4 regions of the Bacillus sp. 1A genome follow, and region 1 is predicted to be linked to each of the others. Evidence: riboswitches for the same ligand, from Rfam matches in the RefSeq annotation. Region 1 holds a riboswitch; each other region holds the start of a gene.
What was found. Region 1 has a riboswitch for S-adenosylmethionine ahead of mtnW (2,3-diketo-5-methylthiopentyl-1-phosphate enolase). Riboswitches for the same ligand answer to the same signal wherever they lie in the genome.
Positions count from the first base shown of each region.

Region 2: it holds a riboswitch for S-adenosylmethionine, as region 1 does, so the genes downstream of both, ACUN0F_RS02075 (peptide ABC transporter substrate-binding protein) here and mtnW (2,3-diketo-5-methylthiopentyl-1-phosphate enolase) in region 1, are expected to answer to the same signal.
Region 3: it holds a riboswitch for S-adenosylmethionine, as region 1 does, so the genes downstream of both, ACUN0F_RS26365 (Na+/H+ antiporter NhaC family protein) here and mtnW (2,3-diketo-5-methylthiopentyl-1-phosphate enolase) in region 1, are expected to answer to the same signal.
Region 4: it holds a riboswitch for S-adenosylmethionine, as region 1 does, so the genes downstream of both, metI (cystathionine gamma-synthase/O-acetylhomoserine thiolyase) here and mtnW (2,3-diketo-5-methylthiopentyl-1-phosphate enolase) in region 1, are expected to answer to the same signal.

Region 1 covers NZ_JBQYLZ010000001.1:2,506,662-2,511,314, forward strand. The annotation lists gene ACUN0F_RS12810 (methylthioribulose 1-phosphate dehydratase) at 1-424, opposite strand, end outside; gene ACUN0F_RS12815 (2-hydroxy-3-keto-5-methylthiopentenyl-1-phosphate phosphatase) at 421-1,080, opposite strand; gene mtnW (2,3-diketo-5-methylthiopentyl-1-phosphate enolase) at 1,077-2,321, opposite strand; SAM riboswitch class I at 2,386-2,491, opposite strand; gene ACUN0F_RS12825 (pyridoxal phosphate-dependent aminotransferase) at 2,556-3,734, opposite strand; gene ACUN0F_RS12830 (carbon-nitrogen family hydrolase) at 3,749-4,612, shown strand.
Region 2 covers NZ_JBQYLZ010000001.1:389,200-393,852, reverse strand. The annotation lists gene ACUN0F_RS02080 (peptide ABC transporter substrate-binding protein) at 1-401, opposite strand, end outside; gene ACUN0F_RS02075 (peptide ABC transporter substrate-binding protein) at 788-2,428, opposite strand; SAM riboswitch class I at 2,561-2,665, opposite strand; gene ACUN0F_RS02070 (aldo/keto reductase) at 2,819-3,652, opposite strand; gene proC (pyrroline-5-carboxylate reductase) at 3,654-4,457, opposite strand.
Region 3 covers NZ_JBQYLZ010000001.1:5,159,081-5,163,733, reverse strand. The annotation lists gene gltP (glutamate/aspartate:proton symporter GltP) at 103-1,374, shown strand; gene ACUN0F_RS26370 (DUF402 domain-containing protein) at 1,441-1,959, shown strand; SAM riboswitch class I at 2,080-2,185, shown strand; gene ACUN0F_RS26365 (Na+/H+ antiporter NhaC family protein) at 2,280-3,596, shown strand; gene ACUN0F_RS26360 (lmo0954 family membrane protein) at 3,827-4,183, shown strand; gene ACUN0F_RS26355 (PspA/IM30 family protein) at 4,240-4,653, shown strand, end outside.
Region 4 covers NZ_JBQYLZ010000001.1:2,315,606-2,320,258, reverse strand. The annotation lists gene ACUN0F_RS11705 (bifunctional homocysteine S-methyltransferase/methylenetetrahydrofolate reductase) at 1-825, opposite strand, end outside; SAM riboswitch class I at 897-1,006, opposite strand; SAM riboswitch class I at 1,210-1,319, shown strand; gene metI (cystathionine gamma-synthase/O-acetylhomoserine thiolyase) at 1,414-2,526, shown strand; gene metC (cystathionine beta-lyase) at 2,523-3,686, shown strand; gene ACUN0F_RS11690 (cysteine hydrolase family protein) at 3,849-4,361, shown strand.

The sequences.
Region 1 (4,653 bases):
GGTTTTCGATAATAGGAATGTGAATTGTTGCACCTTCTTCCCAAATATCGAGAGCTTTAATAATTTCTTGATTTTGAAGGGTGACTGCATCACTATATAAATTTGTGATGACATTATTATCAGTTGTATGAACATGAAGTACGCACCCAGCATTCGTATTGTTATAAATATGTGTATGCAATATTGTTTCTGCTGAAGGGCGTAATTCAGTCTCTAATACGGGAACCCCTAGATGATCTACTAATAGGAAATCATCTGGAGTAGTTTTTGTTTTATCTTTACCACTTGCTGTAATAAGAAAAGTAAGTGGCTCATGACTAACCTTTATAGAAATATTACCACTCGTTGCTGGAAACCAATTTCGTGTTGTTAATTCTTTTTTTATCTCGCTTAAGTCATACCATTGACGAAAAAGTTGTTTCATGATTTCACCTCCAACAAATGTTTTAATTGGGTTTGAACATCGTGAAATGTTTCAAACGGTGTATAAGCAATATAATTCTCTTCACACTTTGTAATAAGGAAGTCGCGAGCGAATACTTTATCTGCTTGTTTTGCAGCTTGTAAATCAGTAATTGAATCCCCAATCACAATATGGAAGTCATTCGTATCACTTAATTTACGAATTAAAGATGATTTGCATAATCCGCAATGATTTTGACAATGATGATCACAAGGATGAGGCCACTTAACTGTAATGAATTCACTTGAAAAGTCTGTTTCATTACAGTAAATTTGCTCTTTTGGAATGATTCCTTGTAAGAGTGGATAGACGAAGAAATCCATTCCACCTGATATAACGTAAAAAGAAATGTTATTTTCATTTACAAATTGTATAAATTCATGAAAACCACTACGGATTTCAGCAGTTTTTATTAAAAATTGAATCATATCATCGTGTAGACTAGTAGGTATTAATTGAAATAATTGAGAAACACCTTCTTGAATAGACAGCTCTTGTGATAAAATTCTATTCTTTACTTCTTCGGCTTCTGGTGGTGCGAATTTTTCCATAATGGACATAATGTTATCATTATTTGTAATCGTGCCATCGAAATCACAAAATACTTGAATACTCATAATTTCACCCCATGAGAGGGATTTTCCCATATTTGTAGTGCACTATGTAAATTTATGTCATCTACTTCATGGAGTGGTGTATTTTGCAAAGTAGCATTAATTGCAGTACGGAAAGCTTTACCGCCCCCTTGCGCCCCACTTGGATGCCCATGTATCCCGCCGCCAGCATTAATAACAACATCTTTACCGAAATCTCGTAGAATAAAGGGAACGAAACCAGGATGAATACCAGCAGACGGAACAGAAAAACTCTTCTTGAAAAATGCATCGTCTTCAGTTAAATGTTTTGAGATGGCAAGAGCCTCCTCTTTTTCTAGTGCAACACTTCCGTATGGAGATGGGAATAATGAAAAGTCAGCCCCAGCATAACGTAGTAGCTTTCCTAGTAATAATGGAGAGGAAACTCCATATAACTTGGATGCTGAATAAGCACCACTTACAGCAGGGTGTGCCATAATAGGAACTGGGATTTCATCATCTTCTGCAAGTGATTGTAGTACATCTAGTCCGTAAGCAAATACATTAAATAATAGAATATCTGCCCCAGCTTGCACTGCGCGTTTCGCATTTTCTTTTAAATCAAAAGTTCGTCCTGTTAAATTTACGGCATATAACGTTTTATGTCCGTATGTTTCATATACGGATTCTAAAACCTCTTTTCCAGATACAATGCGTTTCGTAAGTGGTGTTAATGTATTCTCAAATAATATTTCATCATCTTTTACTATATCTACACCACCAATTGCTTGATCGCGTAATTGCGTTTTTAAATACCCAATATTTCGTCCAATCATTCCTTTAAAAATACTCATTAAAAGGGGACGCTCATGCACTTGTAAAAGATTTCGAATACCATCTATCCCGAATTTTGGACCAGGGAAATATTGTTTTAACTCGTCTGAAAATGTTAAGTCGATTAATTTCACTTCACCATCAAGTGATAGCTTTCCGAATGTAGTTGTTAAAATTGCTGGTAAGTCCGGACTGAAGTTTAATAACGGATATTCGATTTTAATAATTCCGCGTTTTACTTTTTTACGTAAATACGAATTGGTATGTTCTTGTTCAGCTAGTTCCTCAACATGAATGACGTTGCCTTTATGCTGTTTTAATTGTTCTTGCAATAAGTGTGGCAAATGAGTCCAAGAGCCAATTGTTAAACCGAGTGCAATTTGCTCGGCTTTTTTTTCTAAGTTATGTGAATCATCATGGATTAAATACGTTGCTATAATTCCGCTCATTGTTAAAACCTCCTAGTTAAATAAAAAAACCTCTCAGCTAAGGAGAGGTTTTTTTACAACCAGCTCCTTATCTGTCAGCATAATGCTGCGAGAATTAGCACCGTGTCTACAATTGTAGATCGGTTGCCGGGTTTCGTCGGGCTCGTCCCTCCACCTGCTCTTGATAAGAAGTATTTAGAAATGTTTAAATTTTTAAGATAACTGAATTTTGTCAGATATTTTTCATGTTGTCAATTACTTTTTGAAAAAATTTAATTTATCAATTCGATTAATGGCTTCTCGTAATCTATCTTCTGTATGCAAGAGACCAACACGGACATATCCTTCGCCATGTTCACCAAATCCAACACCAGGAGCAACTGCAACGTGTGCTTTTTCTAGTAAAATATTAGAAAATTGCTCAGATGTATATCCTTTCGGAACAGGAAGCCATGCAAAGAATGAGCCTGTTGGAATATCTACATTCCAACCAATTGAGTGACAAGCTGAAACAAGAGCGTTTCTTCGAGATTCGTAACTATTTACAAGGTCTATTACGCAAGATTGTGAACTTAATAGTGCTTCGCGGGCAGCATCTTGAACTGCACCAAAAATACTAACATACATATGATCTTGTAATAAGTTAATTGTCTCAATCACACTTTCATTCCCCACAGCAAAAGCGATGCGCCATCCAGCCATATTGAAAGTTTTCGATAGAGTGTAAATTTCAATACCTGTATTTTTAGCACCGTCTGCTTGCAAGAAACTAACAGGTTTTTGACCATCGAATCCAATAGCACCGTAAGCAAAATCATGAACGACTAATATATTATGTTTATTAGCAAAATGAATGGTTTCATCAAAGAAATCTTTTGATGCAGTAGCACCAGTAGGATTATTTGGATAGTTTAAAAACATTAACTTTGCACGCTTAGCGGTAGTGGCATCAATTTTTGTATAATCTGGTAAAAAATTATTTTCTGCAATAAGCGGCATTGTTACAAATTGTGCTTTTGCTAAAGCAACTCCTGATAAATAATCTGGATAGCCTGGATCTGGAACGAGAATAGTATCACCAGGGTTTGTAAAACAAACTGGTAATTCTACTAATCCAGCTTTTCCACCAAACAAAATAGCAACTTCTGTTTTTGGATTTACTACTACATCATATTCGCGTTGATAGAATGTTGCCACGGCTTCTTTTAAACTTTCGTGTCCGCGAAATGGCGGATATTTATGATGAATGGTCTTTTCAGCAGCATCTTGTAAAGCTTTTACGATATGCTGCGGTGTTGGTTGATCTGGATTACCTTGACCTAGATTAATAACATCGTGACCAGCTGCAACGACTTTGTTAACTTTTGCAACAAGTGAAGCAAAAAATTGTGTAGGCAATGATGTTACTATCTCAGAAGGTTGAAATAATTTCATACTTTCCACCTCTTTTGAAAGTTGTTACAATTCTAGTGACAAATGATATAATCTTTCCAGTATTTTGTAAAGAAAAAATTAAGAATGGGGCTGACAAAATGAAAGTCGCATGTATTCAAATGGATATTGTCTTTGGAGATGTAGAAAAAAATATTGAGAATGCTAAAAATAAAATAAGCGAAGCGATGAAGGAAAGACCAGATGTGATTGTCTTACCAGAACTATGGACAACGGGATATGATTTAACGAGGCTTACTGAAATTGCAGATAGGGATGGATTGCAAACGAAAGAAAAGCTGAAAGAATGGTCGAAGCAATATGGTGTACATATTGTCGGTGGTTCTATAGCGAAGCAAACAGAGCAAGGTGTTACAAATACAATGTATGTGGTAAACAAGGAAGGAGAACTAGTCAATGAATATAGTAAAGTGCACTTATTTCAGCTTATGGATGAACATAAATATTTAATCGCTGGAAATAGTACAGGTGAATTTAGGCTAGATGATGTAGAGTGCGCCGGCACAATTTGTTATGACATTCGTTTTCCAGAGTGGATGCGCGTTCATACTGCTAAAGGTGCAAAAGTTTTATTTGTTGTAGCAGAATGGCCATTGGTTCGTTTAGTGCATTGGCGTTTGTTACTGCAAGCAAGAGCAGTTGAAAATCAGTGTTATGTTGTTGCATGTAATAGGGCAGGAAAGGATCCGAATAATGAGTTTGCCGGTCATTCTTTAATTGTCGATCCTTGGGGCGAAGTTGTTGTAGAAGCGAATGAAGAAGAATCAATTTTATTGGGAGAGCTTCATTTTGAGAAAATTAAAGAAGTACGCAAAGGAATTCCAGTTTTTGCAGATCGTCGTCCAGAATTATACAAATAAAATGTTGACAAGTGATTTTTATTCTTGGTATAGTCTTCAAC
Region 2 (4,653 bases), 2.1 Mb from region 1:
TATTCAGCTGCTGTATCAGGATTTACGGTACGTTGCCAAGCGAAGACGAAGTCCTTTGCTGTAACAGGAGTACCGTTTGACCATTTCGAATCACGCAGGTGGAATGTATATTTTGTTTTATCGGGACTAACGTCAACCGACTCAGCAACACCAGGAATTGGTTTATTATCTTCTCCCATTGCATATAATCCTTCAAAAACATTGCGCATTACGTTCATGGATTCCCCATCCGTTGCTTTTGCAACATCCATTGTTGGAATTTCTGAAGCGAATGATAAGTTAATTGCCTGTTTATCATTTGCTTTCGCTCCGTTTGCATGATCTTTATTTCCCCCGCAAGCAGTTAGTAATAGACTTGCCCCTAAAACAGATGCAACAACAGGTACAACTTTTTTATTCATTGTTCGTTCCTCCCTAAATGTGTTGTTCGTAACGTCATAATGTCCACGTTTTGAAGTGTATCTATAGAAGAAGAGAAAACCTATTATAAATATGTGCATGTAGGTAATCAGGTGTTCTATATGTATATACATGTTGAACTATAATCTATCGTTATATGTTTCAACGTAGTAGACGTTATATTTTGATGGTGAAATATTTCGTTTCTTTGATTATTTAGAATATTAACACTGGAAAGAACTATATGTCAATAATAAAATCGGAGTATTATTTTTTAAAAATAATATATTAAAAAAGCGGATTTTCTCCTATTGAGAAATCCGCTTTTAATACATTTTTCCAATAAAACAATTGGTATGGATAGGAACACTTCAATTCAGGTTGCCTTTTATTTTTTAATTTGTGCCCATTTGAAGTTTAATTGACCTGCAAAGTCTACTTGCACAATTCCTTTCACATAAGAACGTTCTAAATAAGATTCGCCTTTTTGGTAAAGAGGAGCGATAACAGAGTCTTTAAATAATATTTTCTCGGATGCTAGTAATGCTTCCCAGCGAGCCTTTTCATCACCGGCTAAAGTTGTTTTCACTTTTGTTATTGTTTCATCGAACTCCTTATTAGAGTAATGATCTAAGTTGTAAGGGTTATTCGTTGTAAATAGCTCAAGGAATGTAATTGGATCAGCAAAGTCAGGGCTCCAGCCGTCAATTCCAATTTCGTAGTCACCTTTTAATAAAAGTGAAACTTGTTGTTTACGTGGTTGCGGCTTTATATTTACTGTTAATCCATCTAAATTCTTTTCTAGTTGTCCTTTTAAGAACTCACCAGTTTTCTTATCAAGGTCAGCATCACTTGTTAATAATTCTAATGTTATCTTTTCAGAACCAAGCTCTTGTTTAGCTTTTTTCCATAATTCTTGAGCAGATTTTGTATCAACCTTTGTTAAATCGCCGTTTGCAGCACGGAAGTCTGTTCCGTCAGGTCCTTTTGCAAAGTTTTTCGGCACGAGACTAGAGGTTGGTGTAGAGCCGTCATTTAATAACGTATTTACAAAGGATTTTCGATCAATTGTTTGATCGATTGCTTGGCGTGCAGAAACGTTTTGAAGTACTTTGTTTTGTTGATTCATACGTAGAAACTGTACCCCTACGTTTGGCCGTTCTTTAAAGTTAGCATCCTTTTTATATTTATCAACGAAGTCAGATGTTAGTTTGATACGATCTAATTGTTTTGACTCGAATAAATTTACTTCTGTAGATTTTTCTTTTACGACGTTAAAATTGATTTCTTCCAGTTTGACAGTATCTTTATCCCAATAGGTAGGGTTTTTCTTAAATTTAAAGCTTTGCTCATGCTTCCAATCGCTTAGTGTAAAAGCTCCGTTGTACAAAATTGTATTGTCTTCTAACGCATACTTATCACCTTGTGCTTTAAAGAATTCCTCGTTAATTGGTAGAAATGTTGGGAAAGCTGTTAAGCTTATAAAGTACGGAACAGGACGTTCTAATTCCACCTCAAACGTATGGTCATCAATTGCTTTTACACCAAGTTGATCGGCTGGAAGTTCTTTGTTGTTAATTTTTGTTGCATTTTTAATATCAAAGAATAGAAATGCATATTCAGAGGCTGTTGCTGGATCAACAGCTCTTTGCCAAGCGAAGACAAAGTCTTTCGCTGTAACAGGAGTGCCGTTTGACCATTTTGAATCTCGTAAATGGAATGTGTATTTCGTTTTATCGCCACTTACTTCATGAGATTTTGCAACACCAGGGACAGGTTTGTTACCTTCACCAAGATTATACAAACCTTCAAATACGTTTCTCATTACTTGACCAGAATCAGTATCTGTAGCACGAGCTGTATCCATTGTTCGTATTTCAGTAGGTGAAGATAAGTTTAAAATCTGTTTACTAGGCGCCTCGTCTTTTGCATTTGCTCCGCTCGCTTCGTTTTTATAACTACCGCAACCAGTTAATAAAATACTTACTCCTACAACTGATGCAATACCGGGTACAAACTTCTTTTTCATTTGATTTTCCTCCTAAATAATTAAGTTTGGATGATGATGAGGGAAATGAAAAATAAAAAATCCCTCTTTTCGTATTGAGAAAGAGGGATTTTTACGTACAAGTTATGCACCCGTATATAAACGAAGTCCCTCATTCTATCTTTCAAGCACAAAGCTTGCAGGAAGTGGCACAGTATTCAAAATGAACCTGTTGCCGAGGTTTCAAAGGGCCAGTCCCTCCACCTCTCTTGATACAATGAGTAAACGAATAAACTTTATTAATTTTTGTGTTTCTTTGATAATTCAAAATCTTACACCTTGGATAATGAAGTGTCAACCAAATGAAATATAGTTTAAATTTTCAGTTTTCTTTAACAGGAAAAACCACTGCATATGGCAGTGGTTTTTCTATTAGAAGTTAAAGTTATCTGGATCTGGACCAACGCGACGATCTTCATTTAGAGCTTGAATTGCTTTCATGTCATCAGCACTTAATTCAAAATCGAATATATTTGCATTTTCAATAATGCGATGTTCTTTAATAGATTTAGGGATCGTTACAACTTCGTTTTGTAGATCCCAACGTAAAATAATTTGCGCAGTTGATTTATTATATTTTGTTGCAATGTCTTGTAATGTTGGGTTGTCTAGCAGTTGGCCTTGCATTAATGGTGACCAAGCTTCAAGTTGGATATTATGGTCTTTACAGAAAGCGTGTAATTCTTCTTGTGCTAAACGTGGATGGTATTCCACTTGGTTGACCATTGGCTTAATTTCAGCAATTTCAAATACGTCTTGTAAGTGGTGAATATGGAAATTACTCACACCGATAGCGCGAACACGGCCATCTTTATAAAGCTTTTCTAACGCTTTCCATGATTCAGTATATTTCCCTTTTACAGGCCAATGTACTAAATATAAATCTAAATATTCTAGACCTAATTTCTCTAATGTAGTCTCAAATGCTCGAAGTGTCGTTTCATACCCTTGATCGCTATTCCATACTTTTGATGTAATGAATAATTCTTCACGTGAAACACCTGATTCACGGATCGCTTGTCCAACGCCTTCTTCGTTTTGGTAAATTGCGGCAGTATCAATGCTGCGGTAGCCATTTTTAATTGCTGCTTTTACAGATTCAATTACTTCTGAACCATCTTCTACTTTAAAAACACCTAAACCGAACCAAGGCATTTTTACACCGTTATGTAATGTTGTATAGTCTTTTAAACTTGTTAAATTCATATTATTTCCCCCTAGCTTTTTTGTTTGTTGCTTCTACTGCTTTTTGAATTGCCTCTGAAAAATTATATTCATATAAAGCTTTGAGACCCTCAGCTGTGGAACCACCTGGTGTTGTTACTTGTTCGCGGAGGTTAGCTGGATCTTGCGTTTGTTCAAGCATAGAAGCAGAGCCAGAAATCATTTGAATGACAAGGTGTTTGGCAGTTGCTTCATCGACTCCATAACTTTTTGTTGCTTCAATTAAGCTTTCAGCAAAGTAATAAAGGAAAGCTGGTGCACTTCCAGTAACTGCAGTTAGCTGATGAACTTCCTCTTCAGTGCAAAGTTGCGAAGTACCAATGCCTCTTAAAAGCAGTTGCAGGGTTTCTTGATGCATCTCGTTTACTGATCGTCCCGTTGTATATAAGGAGATAGACTTGCCAATTTCAGCAGCTGTGTTTGGCATAATCCAAGCAACAGGTGTTCCCCCGGGAAGTCTTTCTTCTAAATAAGATGGGCCAATGCCAGCGGCTACCGTTACGACAAGTTGATTCGATAGTAACGGAGATAATTCTGCTAATAATTCTTCATGTGCAGAAGGTGGCATTGCTAAAACAATCGTATCAACAGATGTAACATGCTGCTTCCAATCTGTTGCAGTAGACACATTATATCGTGCTTGTAATTGTTCTAGCTTTTCTACGTTGCTTCGGTTAGAAACGATAATTTCTTCGATGTATTCTTTGCTTGTTTTAAGTAATCCGGAAAATATAGCTTCTGCCATACGACCAGCACCAATAAATAGAATTCGATGTTTAGTTAGCATATCCTTTATTCCTTTCTAGTGGAGATATGTTATAAAAAACGATACCATTTTTAAGAGAATTTTGTAAAAAGAAAAGACTTATCGTGAAAAGAATGGAATGGGAGGGAGGAGAGGTGATACAAATAAGGCTATAAAGATTATTATATTTAAAAAATAGTTGTAATAAAAAATCCCTGAAGCATAATTGCTTCAGGGA
Region 3 (4,653 bases), 2.7 Mb from region 1:
ATGTAGTGAATTGTCGAATAATATGTAATACTCTTAATTTCAAGTTTTATAAATATAGAATGAGAGGTAGAGTGACACATCGAAGAGGGGGTTACAACAAATATGAAAAGAATAGGACTTGCATGGCAAATTTTAATTGGACTTGCTCTAGGTATCGCGGTGGGGGCAATTTTTTATGGCGATAGCACAGTTGTAGGGTACCTAAAACCAATTGGTGATATTTTTATCCGATTAATTAAAATGATCGTTGTGCCGATTGTTGTAGCAAGTATTGTTGTTGGAGTTGCTGGTGTTGGCGATGTTAAAAAACTAGGCCGATTAGGCGGGAAAACAATTCTTTATTTTGAAATTATTACAACAATTGCAATTGTTGTTGGTCTACTGGTAGCGAATATTTTCCAACCAGGAAAAGGCGTGAATATGGATCAATTAACAAAGACTGATATTTCTAAATATGCAGAAACAACAGCTCAAGTACAAAGTCATTCGTTTGCAGATACATTTGTGAATATCGTTCCAACGAATATTATGAAATCATTGGTTGAGGGCGATATGCTTGCGATTATCTTCTTCTCTGTACTATTTGGTTTAGGAGTTGCGGCGATTGGTGAAAGAGGAAGACCGGTTCTTCAATTTTTCCAAGGTGTAGCAGATGCGATGTTTTACGTGACTAACCAAGTTATGAAATTTGCACCGTTTGGTGTATTCGCATTAATTGGTGTAACAGTTTCGACGTTTGGTTTATCTTCATTAATTCCATTAGGGAAATTAGTCATAGTTGTATATGGTGCGATGATTTTCTTCGTTGTAGTCATACTAGGACTTACAGCGAAAATATTTGGAATTAACATTTTCCAATTCTTTAAAATTTTAAAAGACGAACTGATCTTAGCATACTCTACAGCAAGTTCAGAAACAGTTTTACCGAAAATCATGGAGAAAATGGAGAAGTTCGGTTGTCCGAAGGCAATTACATCTTTCGTTATTCCGACAGGTTATTCATTTAACTTAGATGGATCAACTTTATATCAAGCAATTGCAGCTATTTTCTTAGCGCAAATGTACGGTATTGATTTATCCATTACACAACAAATTACATTATTACTAGTATTAATGGTTACATCAAAAGGTATTGCGGGTGTACCGGGCGTATCATTCGTTGTATTATTAGCGACACTTGGTACAGTAGGTATTCCAGCTGAAGGTTTAGCCTTTATCGCTGGTATTGACCGTATTTTAGATATGGCTCGTACAGCAGTTAACGTTGTAGGTAACTCTTTAGCAGCTGTAGTTATGTCTAAGTGGGAAGGTCAGTATGACGCTGAAAAAGGACAAGCCTACTTGAAAGAAATTTCTAATAAGCAAGCAGCTTAATTATAATTTGAACAAGCTCTCACATAATATGTGGGGGCTTTTCTATATAGAAGGGAAGCGGACGTAATGAAACGTAAATATGGTGACGGTTCTTCGTGGAAGCGACTAATAGAGAAGGATTATACGGTTAAGCAAGTAGAAGAAGGAATGCTAGGAATATTAGAAATAAAAAAGGTAAGAGAACCTAGTTGTAAAGAATATGATGGTAAACAACTTTGTATTGCAGGGAATCAATATACGTGGATTCAATATTTCATAGACGGGAAAAACTTTGCGATTACAGCTATGTTAGATGATCAGAAAAAATTAGTGCAATATTATATCGATGTGGCGAAAGAATATAAAATTGACGACCGTGGTTTACCGTATTTTGATGATTTATATTTAGATGTAGTGTTATTACCGAACGGTAAAATGTATATATTGGATGAAGATGAGCTAGAGGATGCTTATAAAAGTGGCGATGTTACAAAAGAAGAGTATAAGTTAGCTTGGTACACTACGAAATGGATAATAGATGCAATGAAAAATAGCGAATTTTATTGGATTTCAATATTGGAAGAAGAAATCAAAAAGTTAAAATGATTGTTGTATTCAAATTTTTGTATAATTACCAAAAAAATCTATACAAAAAATAATTGACTTTTGTTTTGTAAGCGAGTAAAGTTAGGGAAGAAATTATTATTAAAAAATAAATATGAAACCTTCTTATAAAGAGAGGCGGAGGGACTGGCCCTACGATGCCTCGGCAGCGGACTCGATTTCAGAGTGCTGTGCCAAATCCAGCAAGCATGTGCTTGAAAGATGAGAAGAGCGTTCCTTATAGATGTATAAGACCTCTTCTCATTGGAAGAGGTCTTTTGTTATTCATTAGAAAAAGGTTGAAACTAGGGAGAGATGGTACTTTGAAAGAAACGAGAGGAAATGGTTTGGCTTTATTACCACTTGGGATATTTTTGGCGCTATTTATTGGTTCTGGAATTATTACAGGTGATTTCTATAAATTGCCGATACTTGTAGCAATTTCAATTGCTGTAGGAGTCGCTTTAGCAATGAATCGTAAAGAAAGTTTTAATGTAAAAGTAGAACGATTCGCTAAAGGTGCAGGGAACCCGGATATTATGATTATGGTTTTAATTTTTGTACTGGCAGGAGCGTTTTCTGAAACGGCAAAAGGGATGGGCGGCGTTGATTCTACAGTTAACTTAGCGTTATCCATTTTACCGCAAGGATTTATCGTAGCTGGAATTTTTGTTATAGGGGCATTTATTTCATTAGCAATGGGAACTTCAATGGGAACAATTGCTGCATTAGCACCAATTGCTGTAGGTATTAGTGGGCAAACTGATATCTCCATTGCACTTACGATGGCTACCGTTGTTGGCGGAGCGATGTTTGGTGATAATTTATCATTTATTTCAGATACAACAATCGCAGCTGTACGCTCACAAGGAACAGAAATGAAAGATAAGTTTAAAACGAACTTTTTAATTGTATTACCAGCGGCTATTATTACAATTGTACTATTAGTAATCATTACTTTAGGGAGCGATACGCAGATTAAAGCGCATAGCTTTGACTGGATAAAGATTTTACCGTATGCAGGAGTACTTATTACAGCATTGCTTGGCTGGAATGTACTTATTGTGTTAACTGGTGGAACTGTACTATCCGGCGTTATAGGTCTTTTAGATGGAAGTTACACGTTAGAGAGTTTCTTTAAAAGTGTAACGACTGGAATGGGCGGTATGATGGAGTTAGTATTACTTGCTATTTTAATTGGTGGTATGGTCGAACTGATTCAATATAATGGTGGTATTCAATATTTAATGAATATTTTAACTCGTAACATTCGTTCGAAAAAAGGAGCAGAGTTCGGTATCGCTGGTTTAGTAGGTATGACGAATATGTGTACAGCGAATAATACGATTTCTATTATTTTTACAGGTCCACTTGCGAAAAACATTGCAGATCAATATGAAATTGATCCTCGTAAATCAGCGAGTGTATTAGATCTTTTCTCATGTTGTGTGCAAGGGTTAATTCCATACGGTGCGCAAATGTTAACGGCAGCAGGATTTGCGGCGTTATCTCCGATTGAATTGTTACCATATGCGTTTTATCCGATCTTAGTTGGAGTATGTGGAATTATTTCTATATTAATTGGTTTCCCGAGGTTTTCTAAAGTAGCGGGAAAGAAAGAGTATCATAAAACAGCATAATTTAAAATGAAGTTTATGAATAGTAACCAAAGCCGTATAGAGAATGTTCTCTGTACGGCTTTTTATGTGCGATAAAAGAGTGAATCATCCTATCCCTACCGCATATTTTTACAAAAGGCTGAATGCAACTCAGTCTTAAGTCTGAGTCGAAAACGGTTCTTAAGCTCGTTATGGAAAAGTGAAAAAATAGTTAAGATAAGAGTATCAAATCGAAGGGAGGCAAGCACAAGATGAAACAATTTCTAGCGTTTATCGCGGCTGGTATTTTAGCTTTAATTGCTCTTGGCAGTCTTGCTGGTATTATAGGATTCGCAATTGGAGCAGGAGTTGTGTACTGGAGCTATAAATCATTTGTGCGAGCACAATCATTTTTTGGAAAGTTAGCTTGGGGTATTGTTGGTTTGATCGGCTTGTCCATCGCCCTTTCTCATTCCCCAGCATTAATCGGTATCGCAGCATTAGTAGTTTTATACTACGGATACCGTGAGTGGAAAAAAGAAAAAAATGTAGTTGTTGATTCTGCACCAGAAAGTTCTAAACCATATAGCAACTTTGAAGATGAGTGGAACAAGTTAATGAAAAACTAATAAAAAATTAATAAAAACCAAATTAAATTGATAAAGTAGAAGAGAGGAAGATTATAATGAAACAATCTTTATTCGGACGTGTACGCGAGGCAATTTTAGCAGATTTTCATAATGTGTTAGATGAGAAAGAAAGAAAAAATCCAATCGCGATGTTAAACCAATATTTACGCGATAGTGAGCGTGAAATAACAAAAATTGAGAAGTTAATTGAGCGCCACAAAACATTAAAATCTAATTTCGCTCGTGAGCTTGAGCAAGCACGTTATTTCGTTAATAAAAGATCAAAGCAAGCGATCGTCGCTCAAGAAGCAGGCGAATTACAACTACATGAGCGTGCGTTAGAAGAAGTAGCGTATTATGAAGGGCAAGTAACTCGATTAGAAGAAATGTATGCAGGTGTTGTAGATCAAATTGATGAGTTAGAGCGTCGTCTTGCTGAGATGAAAAATAAATTAAAAGAAATGCACGCA
Region 4 (4,653 bases), 190 kb from region 1:
TTCAATATGTTCTGGAGTCGTGCCACAACAACCACCCAATAACCGGATACCTTGCTCAATAAATTTCGGTGTCATCGCTTCGAAATAAGCCGGACTTCCCTCATATACGTAGCGTCCCTCCACATAATTCGGGAGACCTGCATTTGGATATGCTGACAAGTAGCCATTTTGAGGAATCGATATCATTTTAAAAGCTTCCGTCATATGAAGTGGCCCTAGTTGACAGTTCAATCCAACGACATTTGCACCGTAATCTAAAAGCTGCTTTAATATTTCATTTACATCATTTCCATTTTGAGTCGTACCTGCCTCATGTAACGCTAATTGAGCTACAATTGGAATATTCGTTTGTTTTCGTAACACCTGAACAGCATGAAGTAATTCAAACTCATCATAGAAAGTCTCTAATAGCAGTCCATCAACCTGTTCTTCTAGTAATGCACTTGCCTGCTCAAGTAGCATAAATTCTCGCTCCATATCAGTTGTTGTAACAGCTCCGATATGTTTCATACCACCAATTGTCCCTAAAATTGCATTTCTATCTGTAACAGATGCTTTCGCAATCTTCACTGCCGCTTTATTAATTTGAACAACTTGATTCTCTAAGCCATACATACGTAATTTCGCTTCATTCGCTCCGTACGTATTTGTTTGAATCACATCAGCCCCAGCAGCTACATATTGCTTATGAATCGATATAATTAAATCTGGATCAGATATATTCAATTCTTCAAAACTACTTTGCAAGCCATGTGAATGTAATAATGTCCCAACCGCGCCATCACCTATTACAATTCCTTTTGATAATAAATCTAGTAATTTCACAAATCTCCCTCATTTCTATCAATATAAAAAAAACCCTCTTCACTTTGAAGAGGGGGACATAATCATTCCTCCTCTTATTATGCAAAACATTCGTTTTGCAGGTATTAGCACCGTTTCAAACATTTCGTTTAAAGGTTGCCGGGTTTCACAGGGCCTTTCCCTCCACCGCTCTCAATAAGAGTTTGTCTTTATTATTTTATTTATGTAGCTAAAAGGAAATACGTTCCCCTTTTAACAATGTTTGTTAATTTTTTAATAAATTTAGCATGCACAAATGCAAAAGTCAATGACACTTGCGGAAAAATAAAAATTATTTAAAATAAAGTTGCAATTCAATTATCTTTTGTTGTAAAGTTAAAAACATAATAAAATTTCATACGAACATTCTTATCTAGAGAGGTAGAGGGACTGGCCCTTTGACGCCTCAGCAACCATTAACATTTGTTAATAAGGTGCTAATTCCAGCAAATTGTGAAAGATTTGACAGATGAGAAGAAGACTCTATTCAAACCGAAAGCCTTCTTCTTTAGAAGGCTTTTTTTATTTTACATTCACTTAATTGTTAATTTAAAAAGGAGGAATTTTCACATGTCAACTATTGAAACAAAACTAGCACAAATCGGAAACCGGAGCGAGACTACAACAGGAACTGTTAACCCACCTGTTTATTTTTCAACTGCTTATCGTCACGAAGGAATTGGTAACTCTACTGGCTTTGACTATTCACGAACTGGCAATCCAACTCGCGGTCTTTTAGAGCAGGCAATCGCAGATTTAGAGTACGGTGAACAAGGTTATGCCTGTAGTTCAGGGATGGCAGCTGTTCTCCTCGTCCTTTCCCTATTCCGTTCCGGAGACGAACTTATTGTATCTGAAGATTTATACGGGGGCACTTATCGATTATTTTCTGAGCACGAAAAAAAGTGGAATGTTCGATGTAGATACGTAAATACACAATCTATTAAACAAATTGAGCAAGCTATCACAACTGAAACGAAAGCTATTTTCATAGAAACTCCAACTAATCCGTTAATGCAAGTTACTGATATTGCCGCTGTCGCAACTGTAGCGAAAAGACACGGACTACTTCTTATTGTAGACAACACATTCTATACGCCTTATATACAGCAGCCATTAACAGAAGGTGCCGACATTGTACTTCATAGCGCAACGAAATATTTAGGGGGACATAACGATGTCCTAAGCGGACTTGTCGTTGCAAAAGGAAAGGAACTTTGTGAGGAAATCGCTCATTATCATAATGCCTCTGGTGCGGTCTTAAGTCCATTTGACTCATGGCTATTAATTCGTGGTATGAAAACGTTAGCGCTTCGCATGAGACAACATGAAGAAAATGCAAAAGCAGTTGTTGCTTATTTAAATGATGAAGACGGGGTGACAGATGTATTTTATCCTGGAAGAGGCGGCATGATCTCATTTCGTCTGAAAGATGAAACATGGATTAATCCATTCTTACAATCTTTATCCTTAATTACATTTGCTGAAAGTCTTGGTGGTGTTGAAAGTTTAATGACGTATCCAGCAACGCAAACACACGCTGATATTCCTGAAGAAATCAGAACAGCAAACGGTGTATGTAATCGTCTTCTGCGATTTTCCGTTGGCATTGAAAATAGTAACGATTTAATCCAAGACTTAAAGCAAGCCATTAAACTTGTAAAAGAAGGTGTAAGAATATGAGTTATTCTATAGATACACTCTTACTGCACAACCAATATAAACATGACTCGCAAACAGGAGCTGTTAACGTTCCCATCTATAATACATCAACATTCCACCAGTTTGATGTAGATACGTTCGGAAAATATGACTATAGTCGCTCTGGTAATCCAACTCGTGAAGCTCTTGAAGATATCATTGCTTTATTAGAAGGAGGAACAAAGGGATTTGCCTTCGCATCAGGAATTGCAGCGATTTCTACTGCATTCCTCCTTCTTTCACAAGGCGATCACGTACTCATTTCAGAAGACGTATACGGAGGAACTTACCGAATTATAACTGAAGTGCTCTCCCGTTACGGTGTGTCACATACATTTGTTGATATGACAAATGTAGAAGAAATAAAGCAAAACATTAAGCCAAACACAAAACTCTTTTATGTGGAAACACCCTCTAATCCACTTTTAAAAGTGACAGATATTCGTGCTGTTTCTAAACTTGCAAAATCTATTGACGCCCTTACTTTTGTTGATAATACATTTTTGACACCACTATTCCAGAAACCACTTGATCTTGGCGCCGATGTCGTTCTTCATAGTGCCACAAAATTCATTGCCGGTCATAGTGATGTTACTGCCGGATTAGCGGTTGTAAAAGATGCCGAACTCGCTCAAAAACTTGGATTTTTACAAAATGCATTCGGCGCTATTTTAGGTCCTCAAGATTGTTCTCTCGTACTTCGCGGTCTAAAAACATTGCATGTACGTCTTGAGCATTCAGCTGCAAACGCCAATAAAATTGCACATTATTTACAAGAGCACGCTAAAGTTAAAAATGTCTATTATCCTGGCTTACAAACACATCTTGGATTTGATATTCAACAATCTCAAGCTACATCAGCCGGAGCTGTCCTATCTTTCACTTTACAATCAGAAGACGCACTCCGCCAATTTTTATCAAAAGTAAAATTACCTGTCTTTGCAGTTAGTTTAGGAGCTGTCGAATCGATTCTTTCCTACCCAGCTAAAATGTCACATGCAGCACTGTCGCAAGAAGCTCGTGATGAAAGAGGAATTTCTAATTCATTACTTCGGTTATCTGTCGGCCTTGAAAATGTTGACGATTTAATATCCGATTTTGAAAATGCCCTTTCTTATGTAGAAGAACCTGTAAATGCATAGAACGAACAGAAGATATGAAATTAAGTTTTCATATCTTCTTTTTTATACCGTTAAGTATATTTTTTACTTTTCGTATAGTCCATAAAAAAACAAAAGAGCACCATCTATTTCTAAATAATGAATTAATTGATATATTAAGAAGTAAATAAGGGGGCAAAAATAATGGATACTTGTGCAGATGTTTTAATCGTTATCGATTTACAAAATGGAGTATGTTATAGCGAAGAGCATTTATTCGATTTACAAAATTTACTTACAAAAGTAAATAAAAGAATTTCTTCATACAGAAAATCAAATAAACCAATCATTTTTATTCAACATTGTGACGATGATTTAGTACCCGAAAAAGAACTTTGGGCTATTCATGCTGATCTAGATGTTCAGGAACAAGATTTTTTTGTAAGAAAAACACATGCCAATTCATTTTATAAAACAAACTTGAAAGAGATTTTAGAACAATTATCTGTACACCGTATTGAATTTTGTGGTGCCCAAACAGAGTACTGTATGGATGCTACGATTAAATTTTCCCATGGACTAGAATACGAAAACTTCATGGTACAGAAAGCAACCTCTACGTTAAATAATCCATTTATGTCCGCAAAAGAGACAATTGATTTTTATGAGAACATATGGAACCGCAGATTTTTAAAGCTGATAAAAGATGAACTCTAGAATATATAACTAATGTCTTGGTAATTCTAAAATTTATCAGCTATACCCAAATATTTTGTTATCACCATAAAGAAGCTGACTATATTCAGCTTCCTTTCTTTTAACCTGTTTTATATTCTATATATAACATTATAATTCCTTTTTCTTATTATTTTAAAAATTTTGTATATTCATTTGAAAGAATAAGAAAATCATGATAAAATTGTGTTACAAATATATCTATATCTTTCAATTTTTAAAACGCATCGAAATTTTCACCCAAAAATGTCATTTTACAAAACCATGCAAATTT